2 regions of the Blautia sp. NSJ-140 genome follow, and region 1 is predicted to be linked to the other one. Evidence: riboswitches for the same ligand, from Rfam matches in the RefSeq annotation. Region 1 holds a riboswitch; the other holds the start of a gene.
What was found. A riboswitch is a leader RNA that binds a small molecule or an ion and turns the genes downstream of it on or off. The one in region 1 is predicted to bind FMN.

Region 2: another riboswitch for FMN. It lies ahead of MUB50_RS17220 (DUF6783 domain-containing protein); the one in region 1 lies ahead of MUB50_RS01715 (ECF transporter S component).

The regions. Positions count from the first base shown of each region.
Region 1 covers NZ_JALIFS010000001.1:370,277-378,587, reverse strand. The annotation lists gene MUB50_RS01720 (glycosyl hydrolase) at 1-2,245, shown strand, start outside; FMN riboswitch at 2,294-2,411, shown strand; gene MUB50_RS01715 (ECF transporter S component) at 2,542-3,177, shown strand; gene MUB50_RS01710 (MATE family efflux transporter) at 3,305-4,693, opposite strand; gene MUB50_RS01705 (NUDIX hydrolase) at 4,870-5,481, shown strand; gene MUB50_RS01700 (hypothetical protein) at 5,981-6,502, opposite strand; gene MUB50_RS01695 (SAM-dependent methyltransferase) at 6,839-8,023, shown strand; gene MUB50_RS01690 (ROK family transcriptional regulator) at 8,102-8,311, shown strand, end outside.
Region 2 covers NZ_JALIFS010000009.1:99,644-107,954, forward strand. The annotation lists gene MUB50_RS11545 (HAD family hydrolase) at 1-580, opposite strand, end outside; gene ribH (6,7-dimethyl-8-ribityllumazine synthase) at 596-1,069, opposite strand; gene MUB50_RS11555 (bifunctional 3,4-dihydroxy-2-butanone-4-phosphate synthase/GTP cyclohydrolase II) at 1,100-2,317, opposite strand; gene ribE (riboflavin synthase) at 2,336-2,989, opposite strand; gene ribD (bifunctional diaminohydroxyphosphoribosylaminopyrimidine deaminase/5-amino-6-(5-phosphoribosylamino)uracil reductase RibD) at 2,971-4,098, opposite strand; partial or broken gene MUB50_RS17220 (DUF6783 domain-containing protein) at 4,101-4,226, opposite strand; partial or broken gene MUB50_RS17225 (DUF6783 domain-containing protein) at 4,176-4,418, shown strand; FMN riboswitch at 4,534-4,648, opposite strand; gene tsf (translation elongation factor Ts) at 4,896-5,834, opposite strand; gene rpsB (30S ribosomal protein S2) at 5,871-6,614, opposite strand; gene MUB50_RS11580 (pseudouridine synthase) at 6,794-7,561, opposite strand; gene MUB50_RS11585 (DUF6449 domain-containing protein) at 7,561-8,311, opposite strand, start outside.

The DNA of each region.
Region 1 (8,311 bases):
TGGCATTGCCCTGACCGGACATATGATGGAGGAGCCGACTCTGGAAACACAGACAGCGGCCCTGGGAGAAGCCATGCGTTCCTATCGTTCCTTTGAGATCCCGGGAATTGATATGCTCTGTGACAGAAGAGAATTTTCTACTGCAAAGCAGGCAGAAAGTGCTGTGCACCAGTTTGGAAGAGAGGGAATGACAAGTGAACTTTATGGTGTTACAAACTGGGATTTTGATTTCCGGGGCCATAAGCTTCAGGGAGACTGGCAGGCAGCTCTTGGAGTAACGGTCCGTGTGCCGCATCTGACCTGGACCTCCATGGCAGGTGAGGCAAAACGTGATTACCCGGCTTCTATCAGCTACCAGTCGCCGTGGTATAAAGAATATCCCCTTGTGGAAAATTATTTTGCAAGAGTCAATACAGCCCTCACAAGAGGTGTGCCACATGTGAAGCTGGCAGTGATCCATCCGGTAGAGTCTTACTGGCTTTTCTGGGGACCGAAGGAGCAGACAGCACCAATCCGTGAGGAGATGGATGAAAACTTTATCCATATGATCGAATGGCTGCTTTATGGTACCGTTGATTTTGATTTTATTTCAGAGTCTCTGCTTCCGGATCTGAATCAGGGACAGGAAGAGGAAAAACTTCTGAAGGTGGGAGTAATGAAATATGATACAGTTCTCGTACCGAACTGCCTGACACTTCGAAGCTCTACCTTGGAGATTCTTGAGAAATTTAAGGAAAGAGGCGGCCGGGTGATCTTTGCAGGACAGCTTCCGAAATATGCGGATGCCAGTCCGTCAGACAGAGGTGCGAAGCTGGCAGAGAAGTGTGAGATTGTGTCATTCAGTAAGTACCGTCTGCTGGAGGCTGTGAAAGAGGCAAGAGATATCGAGGTACTTGAGGATGACGGTAAACCAGCTACAAACCTGATCTACCAGATGAGAGAAGAGGGAGAAAACCGCTGGCTGTTCCTGTGTCATGTAAACCGTACAGATAAGGTCTCCGATGCCTGTATCGTGATCAATGAACTGCAGGAGCGTAAGAAAAATCAGGATCTTCCAAGAGAAGAAAAACTCCGCATCCGTATCCGTGGATCCTGGAAGATGACGGTATATGATGCCATGACAGGTGAAATTTATCCGGTGAAAGCAGAGTACCATAAAGGGGACACTGTTCTGGAACGAAGCATGTTTGATCACGACAGTCTTCTTCTCTGGCTGGAGCCGGCTGGCACAGCATCCATGGTATCAGAAGAATTGCTTTCTGAAACAGATAATGCTGAGAATACTGAGAATGATTCTGCGAGTGAGGAGAAGAAATGTAGCTTCCAGCTGGATATTTCCGATCAGGTGGAGATTGTTCGCAGTGAGCCGAATGTAAGTATTCTGGATCTGGCTGAATATGCGTTTGACGGTGGGGAGTGGCAGCCGGAGGAAGAGATTCTCCGCATTGACAATCTGTTCCGTGAGAAACTGGGATATCCGCTCCGCATGGAGGCTTTTGCACAGCCGTGGACCAATGACAGAGAGGAAGGCTTTGAACATACTTTGTCCCTGCGATTCCATATTCATACAGAGGTTCTGTTGGAAGGGATTTTCCTTGCCATGGAAAATGACGGGAAAACCAGAATATTCCTGGATGAGAAAGCAGTGGAAAACCGTGCAGAGGGATGGTATACAGATCACTGTATCCGCAAAGTGCCGCTTCCGAAGATGGAATCCGGAGAGCATGAACTGGTTGTGGAGATCCCTTACAATTCCAAAGTGAATATCGAAGCAATGTTCCTGCTGGGAGAGTTTTCCGTGAAAGTTGTGGGAAGAGATCAGGTGCTGGATGCGGTGAGCCACAAGGCAGCCTTCAGTGATCTTACCGTTCAGGGTTATCCGTTCTATGGTGGAAATGTGACATATAAAATTCCATTTATCAGCAAAGGCGGAGAAGTAAATGTACGGGCAAATCTGTTCCGCGCACCGGTTATGAAGGCTTCTGTGGATGGAAAAGAAGCGGGGTATATTGCATTTTCTCCTTATGAGGTATCTCTTGGTGAACTGCCGTCAGGAGAGCATCTCCTGGAGTTGACTGTATTTGGAAACAGGGTGAATACATTTGGAATCTTACACAACTGTGACCAGAAAGAAGACTGGTATGGACCAAATGCATGGAGGACAACCGGTGACCTCTGGTCCTATGAGTATCAGATAAAACCGTCAGGTCTTCTGAAAGCGCCGGTTTTTGTAGAGAAAAATTAAGGCTTGTAATTATAAAAAGAGCGCGTTATAATGAACCCATAAAAAAGAAAATTTCTTCGGGGCAGGGTGTGATTCCCTACCGGCGGTATAGTCCGCGACCCGCTTTGGCGGCTGATCTGGTGAGATTCCGGAACCGACAGTAAAGTCTGGATGAGAGAAGAACGCGCAGTATTTGAAGAACGTGCTCAGTGCCCCGGGAAGAAGCTCCCGGGGCTTTTTATGTGAAGAAATTTTTTTCGCATAAAGATTTCTTGTAGAAATTTTCTTTGAATATTTCTGAAGAAGGAGAGAGAGTTATGAGTGAACAGATATTACAGAGAGGAAATGCCGTGGAAAGAAGCAGAACAAGAACCATCGCGCAGGTAGCCATGCTTGGTGCTGTGGCAGGAGTATTGATGAATCTTGAGTTTCCGATTCCTTTTCTTGCACCGTCTTTTTATCAGCTTGATTTTTCCGAGGTACCGGTTATGGTAGGAACCTTCGCTATGGGACCAGTGGCAGGTATCCTGATCGAGCTTGTGAAGATCCTTGTACATCTTGTGACTAAGGGAACCATGACTGCCGGTGTTGGTGATGTTGCCAACTTCCTGTTTGGATGTGCCTATGTGGTACCGGCCGGCCTGATCTATCGTTTCCGTCATAAAAAGAGCAGAGTACATGCAGTTGCAGGTATGGCAGCAGGAACAGTTCTGACAGCGATCCTTGCATGCTTTGTCAATGCCTTTGTGCTGCTTCCGGCTTACGGTAAGGCTTTTGGAATGCCGATCGAGACTTTTATCCAGATGGGAAGCGCAGTACACAGTTCCGTAAACGGACTGCTTACCTTTGCACTGCTGATCATTGCACCGTTTAATATCTTTAAGTATGCACTGACATCTCTGATCGTGTTTGTAATTTATAAGAAGATCCGTGTTGTACTGAAGGGTGACTGATCATAAGCAGTTGCCGGAGGATGAAGAAAAGATCAGAAATTGGTGGTTTCAGATAAATATCTGAGAATGTGAGAAATGCCATGTAATATATTGCCGATGGGCAGTAAATTACATGGCATTTTTTATGTCAGGCGTTTTGTTCAGCAGCTTTCATGACTCCGAGCTCACGTCTGGCAAAAACAACGGCCAGTACAAATGCAGAGGTATCTGCAATTGGTCCTGCGTACATGACGCCATCGATTCCGAAGCAAATCGGGAAAATGACGATCAGTGGCAGCAGGAAGAGCACCTGTCTTGTAAGGGACATGATCACACCAAGTCTGGCTTTTCCAATGGAGGTAAAAAAGCCGGCGGACATAGGCTGGATTCCGTTGGCAAAGGTCATCAGCATGAAGATGCGGAGATATTTTTCTGCAAAATGAAAGTACAGGTCGCTGCCGTTTCCGAAGATGCCTACGATCTGATGTGGGAAGAACTGGAAGCAGATAAAAAATATGGTTGCGATCACAGTACATAAGGTTACGGAATAGCGGTATGTCTGGCGCACGCGGCTGTATTTTTCGGCACCGTAATTAAAGCCCCAGATGGGCTGGGAGCCCTGGGAGATTCCGATGCAGATGGCCATAAATACCTGGTTGACTTTGGAAATGATTCCTGCACAGGCGATCGGAATATCACTCCCGTAGGCTGAGAGTGCTCCGTAATGGCGAAGTGTATTGTTCATGACGATCTGCACTGCAGCAATGGCAACCTGATTGATACAGGATGCCATTCCCAGAGAAAAAATGGCAGACAGATTGCGTGCCTTAGGAATCAGCATGGAGCGGTCTAGGTACATTTTCCGAAGTCTGGAAAAATAAAAAATGATCAGAAGTCCGGATACGACCTGACCGATCACGGTTGCCCAGGCAGCACCTTTGATGCCCCAGCCGAATCCAAAGATGAAAAGTGGGTCCAGGATGGTGTTGATGACAGCACCAGCCAGGATACAGGTCATGGAATAGGTGGGACTCCTGTCTGCACGGACCAGGTGATTGCCGCCTGTGCTTAAAACGTAAAAAGGAAGTCCAATGGCGGTGATCCCCATGTAATCAATGGCATAGGGCATGACGTCCGGTGTTCCGCCGAAAAAATGAAGCAGTGGCTTCAGGAACAGAAGGACGATGACAGAGAGTATCGTACCGGAGATTATCAGCGAGGAAAGTCCGGTTCCTGCGATGGAGCTGGCTTTTTTTTCGTTTCCTGCGCCCATTTCCAGGTTGTAATTGGAGGCACTGCCGATTCCCAGGAGCAGTGCAGCAGCAGTAGAGATAATGGTTACGGGAAATGCGATATTTGTGGCGGCGTTTCCAAGCATTCCTACGCCCTGGCCGATAAAGATCTGGTCAACGATATTGTACAGAGCGCTGACCAGCATGCTGATGATGGCGGGAATGGCGAATTTGGTGATCAGGCTGCCTACAGGGGCGGTTCCCAGAGGGTTTTCGGCCTGGGCAGAGGTGGTCTGGTTTTTCAATGTTTTTTCCTTCTTTCTTATCTACAGTAGCTGTTTGGTAATGTAATAAGTAATTTTTATAGTAGGGTATTTATTATAGCACTATTGTGAAGTGAGTGTAAGTATAAAAAATTGACCTTTGGTTTTGGATGGGATAAAATGTTTTTAGAAAAAAATTTCGGGAAGGAGCTTTTCAGATGGGTAAGATCAACAATGTGAAAAAACTTACAGATAATAAGTTCGTGAATCTTTATGGGGTGGATGCGACCAGTGTACATGATACGCCGGTTTCTTATTTTGTGGCTTCCAGGGCGAAGTGTGTGGAGGATTTGAAGCTTTCTACGGGGGAGAATCATCCGGACGGGGTGATCATTTACAGTATTTATGGAGAGCAGAGGGATAAGGTTGTGCTGATCCGTCAGTATCGGTATACGATCGGCGGGTATATTTATGAGTTTCCGGCGGGACTTGTGGAGCCTGGGGAGGATTTCCATGAGGGTGCCGTGCGGGAGATGTTTGAGGAGACCGGGTTGAAGCTGGAGCCGATCAAGGTTGCGGAGGCTTTTGAGAAGCCGTATTTTACGACGATTGGGATGACGGATGAATCTTGTGCTACGGTTTATGGGTATGCCAGTGGTGAGGTTAGTAAGGCTGCTCAGGAGGATAGTGAAGAGATTGAAGTTGTTATTGCTGACAGAGATGAAGTGCGAAGGATTTTGAAGGAGGAGAGGGTTGCTATTATGTGTGCATATATGTTGATGCACTTTTTGAAGGATGAGGAGCCGTTTGGGTTCCTTGGGGAGATTTAAATGATGGAAGGGGACGCCAGCGAGGGGCTTCTTTCCAGACTGGGGCTTCGTCGGGGGCTGGCTTCTAAGGTGCCGGAATTCTGCTAAAAGCGCTTCAAATAATCTCGAACTCGCGTCTGAAGCCGCTCAAACAGCGAGATTTTTTGAAGCAACGCAGATTTCCGCCACCTAAGAATCAGCTCCCCTCCTGCAGAGTCAGTCTGGAAAGAAGCCCCTTACTGGCTGTGCGTTGGCCGTGAGACGTGTTAAATCTCGTGGGGAGTGTTGATAGTATGGTGGCATGACGGGAGTTGGATGAGCCGTCAGCGCTGCGCTGGACGGCTGGGAGGAAAGGCTGAGTTTCCTTGTGGTTTGACGAGAGGGGGCCATCGGCGCTGCGCTGGACGGCTGGGAGGAAAGGCTGAGTTTCCTTGTGGTTTGACGAGAGGGGTGGCCATCAGCGCTGCGCTGGATGGCTGGGGAAAACGGGGAATCTGCGGCTGCGGATTCCCCGTTTTGATCAGAGTTCTATGAGTTTTCCAAGGTCTTTGTTGTATTTGCAGTATTTGCCGTTTTCGGAGATAAATGGCTGGTAGGTGTCGGTCCGGTTGTCTTTGACGTAGACGATTCCGGTGGCGATCATTTCTACCAGGGAGAAGCGTTTGCTTAAGCTGGAGATCCAGCGGTAGGTTTTTTCGTTGCCGGAGTCTGCCATGAGAAGGTTGTAGCCGCCTGGGCAGGATTCTAGGGTGAAGTAGACTTTCTGGGACCGGATGGAGGTGTTGAAGACCTGACCGGTGATGTAGGTGGAGAAGTTGGTTTCTACAAATTGGCGGAAGGTGTAGAAATCGTAGATCACGCCGGTGGTCTCATCTTTGATCTTGTCGCCGCGTTCGATGCGGGCTTTCAGGAGTTTGAGGACTTCGATGGTCCAATTGATGAAGGAGATGCTGCTGTAGGTCATGCTTTCCTGAAGCTTGTCGACCAGCTGTTTTGACAGAATATTGGATTTTGATGCTTCATTAAAAAGTTCTTCGTTCATAATGTTCCCTCCAGTGTTGAATTTTATATGGTTTTCGCTCTTTTTTTGTATCTTTTATTATAAGTCTGAATTGTATATAAAGCAATAAAAAATACGTAAAATACAAAGGCGATTATTGAAAAGTGATATATAATTAACAGATGTGTCTTAAAAATATCAGTGTTTTTACCGGCTTGTTTAAAAATGGATTGTAAATATCTAGTTTATTTCACTAAGTGTAAGTGAGAAATTTACCAAATATCCCCATTTTATTGATGGAATTTTGTCGTATATCTCCCTTGACATAAAGCCTTCCTCCGGGTGTATCATATGCAGTGTTAAAGGAGGTAGACTATTATGTTTGAGACATTACAGGAGAAGACTGAAGAGAAAGCAATGGTGCAGTTCCTTGAACGCTTTACAGATTATCCATTTCTGGTAAAGTTCAAGAATTCCGAGTATCACATCGGAGAGGGTGAACCTACATTTACGGTGAATTTTAAGAAAGCGATTCCTCTGGCAGATCTGATGAAGAGCACATCCCTTGCACTGGGTGAGGCGTATATGCGTGGAGATCTGGATATCGAGGGAAATCTTTATGAAGCGCTGGATCATTTTCTGGGTCAGATGGGAAAATTTTCTACCAATGAATCTGCTCTGAAAAAGATCATGTTCAGTTCAACATCAAAGAAGAACCAGGAAAAGGAAGTAACCAGCCATTATGATATTGGAAATGACTTTTATAAACTTTGGCTGGATGAGACTATGAGTTATTCCTGCGGGTATTTTATCCATGAGGATGATACGTTGTATCAGGCACAGGTAAATAAAGTTGATTATATTCTTAAAAAATTACATCTGGAAGAGGGTATGAGTCTTCTGGATATCGGCTGCGGCTGGGGCTTTCTGCTGATCGAGGCAGCTAAGAAATATAAGGTTCATGGTACCGGTATCACCTTAAGTCATGAACAGTATGCAGAATTTCAGAGACGGATCAAGGATCAGGGTCTGGAAGATTATCTTACGGTAGAGCTGATGGATTACCGTGATCTGCCAAAGAAAGAGTATCAGTTTGACCGTGTTGTCAGTGTCGGTATGCTGGAGCATGTTGGACGTGATAATTATCAGCTGTTTCTTGACTGCGTAGAAAAGGTTCTGAAGCCGGGCGGACTGTTCCTGCTTCATTTTATCAGTGCTCTGAAGGAGCATCCGGGCGATCCGTGGGTCAAGAAATATATTTTTCCGGGTGGAACTGTTCCGAGCTTACGTGAGATCCTGAACCATATGGCAGAGGACAATTTCCATACCCTGGATATCGAAAATCTCCGTCTGCATTACAATAAGACATTGCTTCACTGGGAAAAGAATTTCCGGGACAATATTGAAAAAGAAAAGACTATGTTTGACGAAGAGTTCCTGCGTATGTGGGATCTGTACCTGTCAGCATGTGCGGCAACCTTCCACAACGGAATTATCGATCTTCATCAGATCCTTATGACCAAGGGTGTGAATAATGATCTGCCAATGACCCGCTGGTATTGATTTTCTCTTTACAAATCTGCCGGAAAGGAATATCATACTTTTATAAAAGAATTAATAAAAGCAATCAAGAGGTTTGATATGGCAGGAAAAGCAGAGAAAAAAAACAATACAAGATCCAGGATCATCACCTATGTGATGAATAACCGGAGCACCTCAAAGGTGGAGCTTTCCAAAAACCTGAATATGAGTATGCCGACTGTGCTGTCCAACGTAAATGAACTGATGGAGAGCGGTGTTCTTGTAGAGACCGGGGAGTATGCATCCACAGGAGGCAGAAAGGCGAAAAGT
Region 2 (8,311 bases), on a different contig from region 1:
CACCATATCCATACAGACATCCTATAAATGGGCTTTTGCAGGCTCTGGCACATTCCAGATCCTGCCTCCTGTCTCCGACCACCAGATAAGGGCCTGTATATTCCCGGATAATTTCCTGCACAATTTCTGTCTTTGGACGGAATCCATATGATTCACAGTCATAAAAATGATCGAACCATCGTTCCATCCCAAATTCCTTCCAGTGCGCCTCACGATATGAAGCCTTACAGTTACTTAAGATCACAAGATGATATCCCCGGTTCTTCAAAGCTGTAAGCATCTCCTCTGCTCCCGGATACCACACTGCCTTATGCTTCCTGATCTGTCTGACCATCAGTTCTCCTACCATCCTGCTTGCCTGCTCTTTATAGCTCTGATCCAGCTCCGGCAAAAATGTATTCCACATCTCCTTACTGTTAAATCCCAGCCAGCCGGCAATTTCCGCCGAGCCTATCTCCCGTTCTTCTGCAGCCTTCTGTTCTGTCAGCCACTGATAGGTTTCACGAAATGCCGGTTCATAGATTCCAAGGGTATGATGGATCGTTCCATCATAGTCGAATATGATCGTTTTTGTCATCATTTATTTTCCTGTCTTTTAGAGCTGCTTCATCAGATTGACCATTTCGATCGCAGATAATGCACAGTCATAGCCTTTATTTCCTGCTTTGCTTCCTGCACGCGCAATAGCCTGCTCGATATTCTCAGTCGTGATCACTCCGAATAAGACCGGGATCCCTGTTGCAAGTTCAACCTGTGCGATCCCCTTGGCAGATTCATTGCACACCAGATCATAATGTGAAGTATCTCCACGGATGACAGCTCCCACGCAGATAACTGCATCATATTTTCCTGACTGTGCCATTTTCTGTGCTGTAAGCGGGATCTCAAATGCTCCCGGCACCCATGCTGCAGTAATATTCTCCTCTTCTACTCCATGTCTTACCAGTCCGTCGACTGCCCCTCCCAATAATTTATTCACAATGATCTCATTAAATCTCGCTGCCACGATACCAACCTTCATTCCCTCCGGTGCTACTACTTTTCCTTCTACTAAATTGATCTGTCTCATTTTTTCTTCCTCCTGATATTTGCTGTTTTTTTATAAATTTATTTCTTTAAAAATATGACCCATCTTTTCCTGCTTCGTTTTCATATACTTCCGGTCATACTTTTGTACCGGAATCTCCAGAGGTACTCTCTCATTGATCTTCAGACCAAATTCACCAAGTCCATAAACTTTATCCGGATTATTTGTCAGTAATCTTAATGATTTCACACCAAGGTCTGACAGTATCTGTGCCCCAACCCAGTACTCTCTGAGATCCGGTGCAAACCCTAACTTCACATTAGCCTCCACGGTATCGTATCCCTGTTCCTGAAGCGCATAGGCTTTGATCTTATTGATCAGCCCGATTCCTCTGCCTTCCTGTCTCATATACAGAATGATCCCTCTGCCTTCCGCCTCTACCTGGCGCATCGCTGTCTGCAGCTGCAGGCCGCAGTCACATCTGAGTGATCCGAATGCATCTCCTGTCAGGCACTCCGAATGTACCCGGCAAAGCACATCTTCACCATCTCCCAGATCACCTTTTACCAGTGCCAGATGATGCTCTCCTGTAATGTCATTGATATAACCATACATTTTAAAATCACCGTACTGCGTTGGGAGGTTTGCAGCTGCTTCCTCCTTTACATGCTTTTCATGTATTCTTATATAATCCTGCAGATCACGGATCGTAATAAATGTAAGGTTATGCTCTTTTGCCATTTCCCATAGCTGTGATGTACGCATCATAGTTCCATCTTCTTTCATAACTTCACAGCACACGCCGCATTCCTTCAGTCCGGCAAGTCTCATAAGATCTGTTGTTGCCTCCGTATGGCCATTCCGTACCAGAACCCCGCCTTTTCTGGAAATAAGTGGAAATACATGTCCCGGTCTTCTGAAATCCTCCGGTTTTGACTGATCATCCACGCACTTCATAATGGTATAGGAGCGCTCTGCCGCAGAGATACCGGTGGTTGTATCTGCGTGATCCACTGCCACGGTAAATGCTGTACTGTGATTGTCCGTGTTCTCAGCAACCATCGGCGGAAAGTTCAATCTCGCCGCAATTTCCGCACTCATCGGTGTACAGATAAGCCCCTTTGCATAAGTCGCCATGAAATTAATATTTTCCCGGGTTGCAAACTCTGCCGCACATATCAGGTCTCCCTCATTTTCTCTGTCCGGATCATCTGTGACCAGAACTATTTTTCCTTCCTTAAGATCCCTAAGTGCCTCTTCAATTGTGTTGTACTGATAATTTTGTGACATAGTGTATATCCTCCTGTTCTAAAACCCGAATTCTTCAAGAAACTTCATCGTAATTCCGGATTCTTTTTTCTCTTCTTCATTTTTTCTGATGCCAAGCAGTTTTTCTACATATTTTCCGATCACATCATTTTCCAGATTAACCAGATCCCCCGGCATCTTTTCCAAAAGGGTGGTTTCTTCTCCTGTATGTGGAATGACCGACACCTGAAAACCAGCTTCATCAACCCTTGCAACTGTCAGGCTGATCCCATCAATACAGACAGATCCTTTTTCCACGATCAGATGCAAGATCTGCGGCGACGTCCCAATTGATACCCAGATGGCATTTTCTTCCCGGAGCATGGAACGTATCACGCCAGTCCCATCAATATGGCCGCTTACTATGTGTCCCCCGAACCTGCCATCTGCAGCCATTGCACGTTCCAGGTTTACCTGGCTTCCGGCTTTACAGCTGCCAAGACTGCTTCTTCTGATCGTCTCTGCCATCACATCGGCAGTAAATCCATCCGGCTGGATCGACGTGACTGTCAGACACACACCATTTACGGCAATGCTGTCACCGATCCTTGTCCCTTCCAGGACCTTCCTGGCTTTCACTGCCAGGATTCCTGATTCTCCTGTCAGCTGTATATAACGGACTTTTCCTTTCTCCTCTACGATTCCTGTAAACATGATTCCTCCTGTTTTTTCTCACACACCTGACATCTTATCCGAATATCCTCACCGATCTGGCAGATATCTGTATATTTCAGTTCCACTGCATCAGACGGGAATTCAACTCCGATACCTTCTACCGGTGTCTTCCCGGCCACCCCGCCAAACAGCTTTGGTGCCACAAAAGCCTGTACTTCCTTTACAATTCCGGCTCGCAGGGCACTGTCATTTAACGTACCGCCTCCCTCCAGGAGGATGCTGTCAATACCTCTGTTTCCAAGATCTGCCATCAGCTTCTTAAGGTCTATCTGATTCTTTTCATCGGGACAGTAAATGGTCTCAACTCCCATGGTATGTAATATTTTTATTTTTTCTTCTGTATTTTTCTGATCTGCATAAGCCACGATCGTCCGGTACTTTTCCGCACTTTTTACGATCTGACTGTCCGGCGGGATTCTGAGCTTACTGTCGCACACAATCCTGACAGGACTTTTCCAGCCTTCTACCCGGACGTTTAACATCGGATCATCTGCAAGCACAGTTCCAATACCTGCCATGATCCCCATGTACTGATGCCGCATATGCTGTACTTCTTTTCTTGCCGCTTCTCCGGTAATCCATTTTGATGCTCCTGTCTTCGTTGCGATCTTCCCATCCAGTGTCATGGCATACTTCATCACCACATAAGGAGTCTTCGTAGTAATATAATGGAAAAACACTGGATTCAGCTGATCACATTCTTCTCTCATAAAATCTTCAACTACTGTTACACCGGCTTCCCTTAACATCTGCACGCCTTTTCCTGCCACTTTCGGATTCGGATCCCGGGAACCGATCACCACTTTTCTGATCTTCTGTTCAATGATCGCTTCCGTACATGGAGGTGTTTTTCCATGATGACAGCAAGGCTCCAGCGTAACATAAATCACCGCACCTTCTGCTGATTCTGTGAGAGAAGCAATTGCATTACGTTCCGCATGAAGTTCTCCATACTTTTTATGATAGCCTTCCCCGATGATCCTTCCGTCTTTTACGATCACTGCCCCTACCATCGGATTGGGATTCGTCCAGCCTTCTCCTTTTTTTGCCAGCTGGATCGCCCGAAGCATATATTCCTGATCCGTCATTTTTATTCCTTCTTTCTTATTCCTGTTCTTTGTCTAGAGCGTGTTTGAAAAAGGCTTTCTGCAAGATGTGCGTCACAATTTGTGGGAGATTTTGTCCGGATGAGGGCGCCGTAGCGGGCTACGGCAACTGAATTCGGGCAAAATATACCGCAAAGTGGGGCGTGCAGATTGCAGGAATGATTTTTCAAACACGCTCTGGTACGCCGAAACTTTTAGACCTGTGCAATCGTATTCACAGACAAGTAAGTGGTATATTTATTTCGAAAACGATGTACCAGATACAAAAAAAGCCTGCAGAAATATCTGCAGGGTGGAATTGATCGGTTACATCTGATCGATAAATGAATGTCTGATTTTCTATATAAAAAGCTCTGAAATGGATCACCATCTCAGAGCTCTGATACTACATTCATTCATACAAAAAATCAACTGTACTATCATCTTCTTCCATCCAGACTGTACTGTCGGCCCCGGAATCTCACCGGATCATACCTCTCGGCTCGCGGGCTTTACCGCCGGTAGGGAATCTCACCCTGCCCTGAAGATATCTTCTTGTTTATTTTAATACTTTATCTGTAATTTGTAAAGCGGAATTTTTATTTTACTTGGTTTACATAGCCGTCACCTCCATTATCATATCATAAAGATAGATCCATGTTCTGAAAAGCAACTTCTTGTTGCTATAATCTATCCATATTTTATAATGCAGTATATGAAGTGAATAATATAAAAAAACCCTTGAAAATACTGATTTTCAAGGGTTTTATGGATCTTATTAAAGATATGCAGATAACAGATTATTTGCCCATCTGTTTTGCAACTTCCTCAGCGAAGTTCTCTTCTTTCTTCTCAAGACCATCGCCTGTCTCGTAGCGAACGAAGCCTTTGATCTGGATCTTAGCGCCGTTCTCTTTTGCTACCTGCTCTACGTATTTAGCAACGGACTGTTTTCCGTCCTCTGCTTTTACGTATGTCTGGTCAAGAAGGCAGATCTCTTTAAGCTCTTTCTTGATACGTCCTGTGATCATTCCCTCGATAACCTTAGCCGGTTTCTGGGACTCCTTCGGATCATTCTGGATCTGAGCCATAAGGATCTCTTTCTCATGCTCAATGTACTCAGCGCTTACTTCCTTGTCGCTTGTGTACTGCGGTTTCAGAGCTGCGATCTGCATAGCTACGTTCTTAGCCATCTCTTTAACAGCATCGTTAACAACATCTGTCTCAACGTCTACAAGAACGCCGATCTTTCCACCCATATGAGTGTAGGAAGCGATGAATCCGTTCTGCTCCTCAACCTGAGCAAATCTACGGATGTTCATGTTCTCGCCGATTACTGCGATCTGAGCTGCAAGAGCCTCTTTTACAGTCTTAGTTGTATCAAGTGCCCATGCCTCAGCAAGGAAAGCATCGATATCAGCTGCTGTTGTGTTAAGTGCCTGTGCTGCAACATCTGCAACATAGCTCTGGAATTTCTCATTCTTTGCAACGAAGTCTGTCTCAGCATTAACCTCAACAACGACTGCTTTCTTTCCATCCTCTGTTACCAGAGTTTTGCAAAGACCCTCTGCTGCGATACGGCTTGCTTTCTTCTGTGCTGTAGCAAGACCCTTCTCACGCAGGAACTCAACTGCTTTATCCATATCGCCTTCTGTAGCTGTAAGAGCTTTCTTACAATCCATCATTCCGGCGCCGGTCATCTCTCTTAACTCTTTTACCTGTGCTGCTGTAATAGCCATTGTTCGTTTCCTCCTGAAATATTCTGTTTATACGAATTATTCCTCTGTAGCTGCAAACTCCTCAGACTCAGCCTCGATCTCGCCATCTGCCTCAGCAGTTCCCTGCTTAGCCTCGATAACAGCGTCAGCCATCTTGGAAACGATGAGTTTTACTGCACGGATAGCATCGTCATTTCCCGGGATCACATAGTCAAGCTCTTCCGGATCACAGTTAGTATCGCAGATACCGATAAGCGGGATTCCAAGTGTATGAGCCTCCTGTACGCAGATTCTCTCTTTCTTAGGATCTACGATAAAGATAGCATCCGGGATTCTCTTCATCTCTTTGATTCCGCCAAGGTTCTTCTGAAGCTTAACAAGCTCTTTGCGAAGCTCGATAACTTCTTTCTTAGGAAGTACGTCGAATGTTCCGTCAGCTTCCATTGTCTCGATCTCTTTCAGTCTTGCGATACGGCTCTGGATTGTCTTGAAGTTTGTAAGCATACCACCAAGCCATCTCTCATTTACGAAGAACTCTCCACAACGCTCTGCCTCTGTACGGATAGCATCCTGAGCCTGTTTCTTAGTTCCTACGAAAAGGATGTGTCCACCGTTGGCAACGATATCTGCTACTGCATTGTAAGCATCGTCAACCATTCCTACAGACTGCTGAAGATCGATGATATAGATACCATTTCTCTCTGTGTAGATGTACGGAGCCATTTTAGGGTTCCATCTTCTTGTCTGATGTCCGAAATGAACACCTGCCTCTAAAAGCTGCTTCATTGAAATAACGCTCATGTCTTTTCTCCTTTTTGGTTAAATTCTTCCGCACAGGTCGCCTTCTCTCTGGACCCATCCTCACACCGTAGGGCACCATCCTTATAGAATCGCCGTGCGTGCTTATTTTTGCAACTTCTGAATTATAGCATAGAAAATCCCCTTATGTAAAGGGGATTTTTCCAATTTTTTTCTGTTTTTCAGCGGTTTCCGGCAGACTTCAGAAGCTCCAGCTCTTTTTCGGTGAGCGAACGATATTTTCCTGTCGGAAGATCTGAAGGAAGCGCCAGCGGCCCCATGGATAGTCTTTTCAAATAAGTTACTTTTTTTCCCAGTGCCTCCATCATCCGTTTTACCTGATGGAATTTTCCCTCGTGGATGGTAAGTCGGATCTCAGATTCCCAGTTCTTACCGGCTTCTGCAGATTCTGTACCGGACTCCCAGGTAGAAAGGATCTCCAGCCTTGCCGGTCGTGTGAGATCTTTTTCCCCGATATCCACGCCTTCTGCCAGCTTCACGACATCTTCTTCTGTCACTTTCCCGGATACTTTTGCATAGTAGGTCTTATCCACATGCTTTTTCGGAGAAAGAAGCTCGTGTGCCAGAGGACCGTCATCTGTGATCAGAAGAAAGCCTTCTGTATCTTTATCCAAGCGTCCCACCGGAAAAAGACCCTTTCTTCTGTCTTTCTCTTCAATATAGTCGAGAACCGTTTTATCTCTGGAGTCCTCCGTTGCGCTGACACAGCCCGCCGGCTTGTTAAAAAGATAGTATACATATTCCGGTGCAGCATGAATTTCCTGCCCGTTCATAACCACCTGATCTTCTTTTGCTACTTTCAGTTCCGGTTTCTTCACAGATTTCCCGTTAACCTGCACCTGACCCTTCTGTATGTATTTTTTTACCTCGCTTCGTGTACCTGCGCCGGCATCTGCCAGAAATTTATCCAGCCGGACTGGTTTTTCCATTAATCATTTACCTCCCATTCTGTTACATGGGCTGCCTTTGCATCTGCTCTGATGAAATCCGGGATCTCACCGGCAAATATCATATAAAGTCCGGAATCCCCGTCGGTGCTCTCCTGTCCTTCCAAAACCACTTCCATTGTGACATCTGCATTCCAGATAGTCCATCCGTTTACCAGCTGTGATGGGCGAATACACTTTTTCAGGGTTTCCAGCTGTTCCTTTTTATCGTAACGGACTTTATAACCGTTCTCTGTTTCTTCAAGATCCGAAACAGGCTCAATGTCGGAAAAAACCTCATCATCTTCGCCGGCAGCTTCGGAGCTGAAGTAATAAACATTAATATACTCAACAGACAGCTCATCCATGGAAAGAGGATATCCTGTTTCTTCCAAAATTGCAAGTGTTCTCTTATATGCCGGATACACCAGAACAGATGTAGACACCCTCTCTCCTTCCTGAACAGCCGGTACATTCATTCCCCATTCATCTATGTATCCTTCTGACGGAATTCCCGCATAATCGAACATCAGCATTGCGCATGGCTGGTCTTTTACTGTCTGACCGCCGTTTTCCAAAATGTCCTTTCTCAGCGCCTCTGCCAGCGCCTGACGCTTCTCTGCATTTTTCTCAAATAATGTTTGAATATCTCCGTCACAGAAAGTACCGGTGACCTCTTTCAGATACTGTTTGTCCAGCTGGAAAAATGAATATCTGTCTTCTTTCCATGTCTGCTCATCATACAGGGCTTCC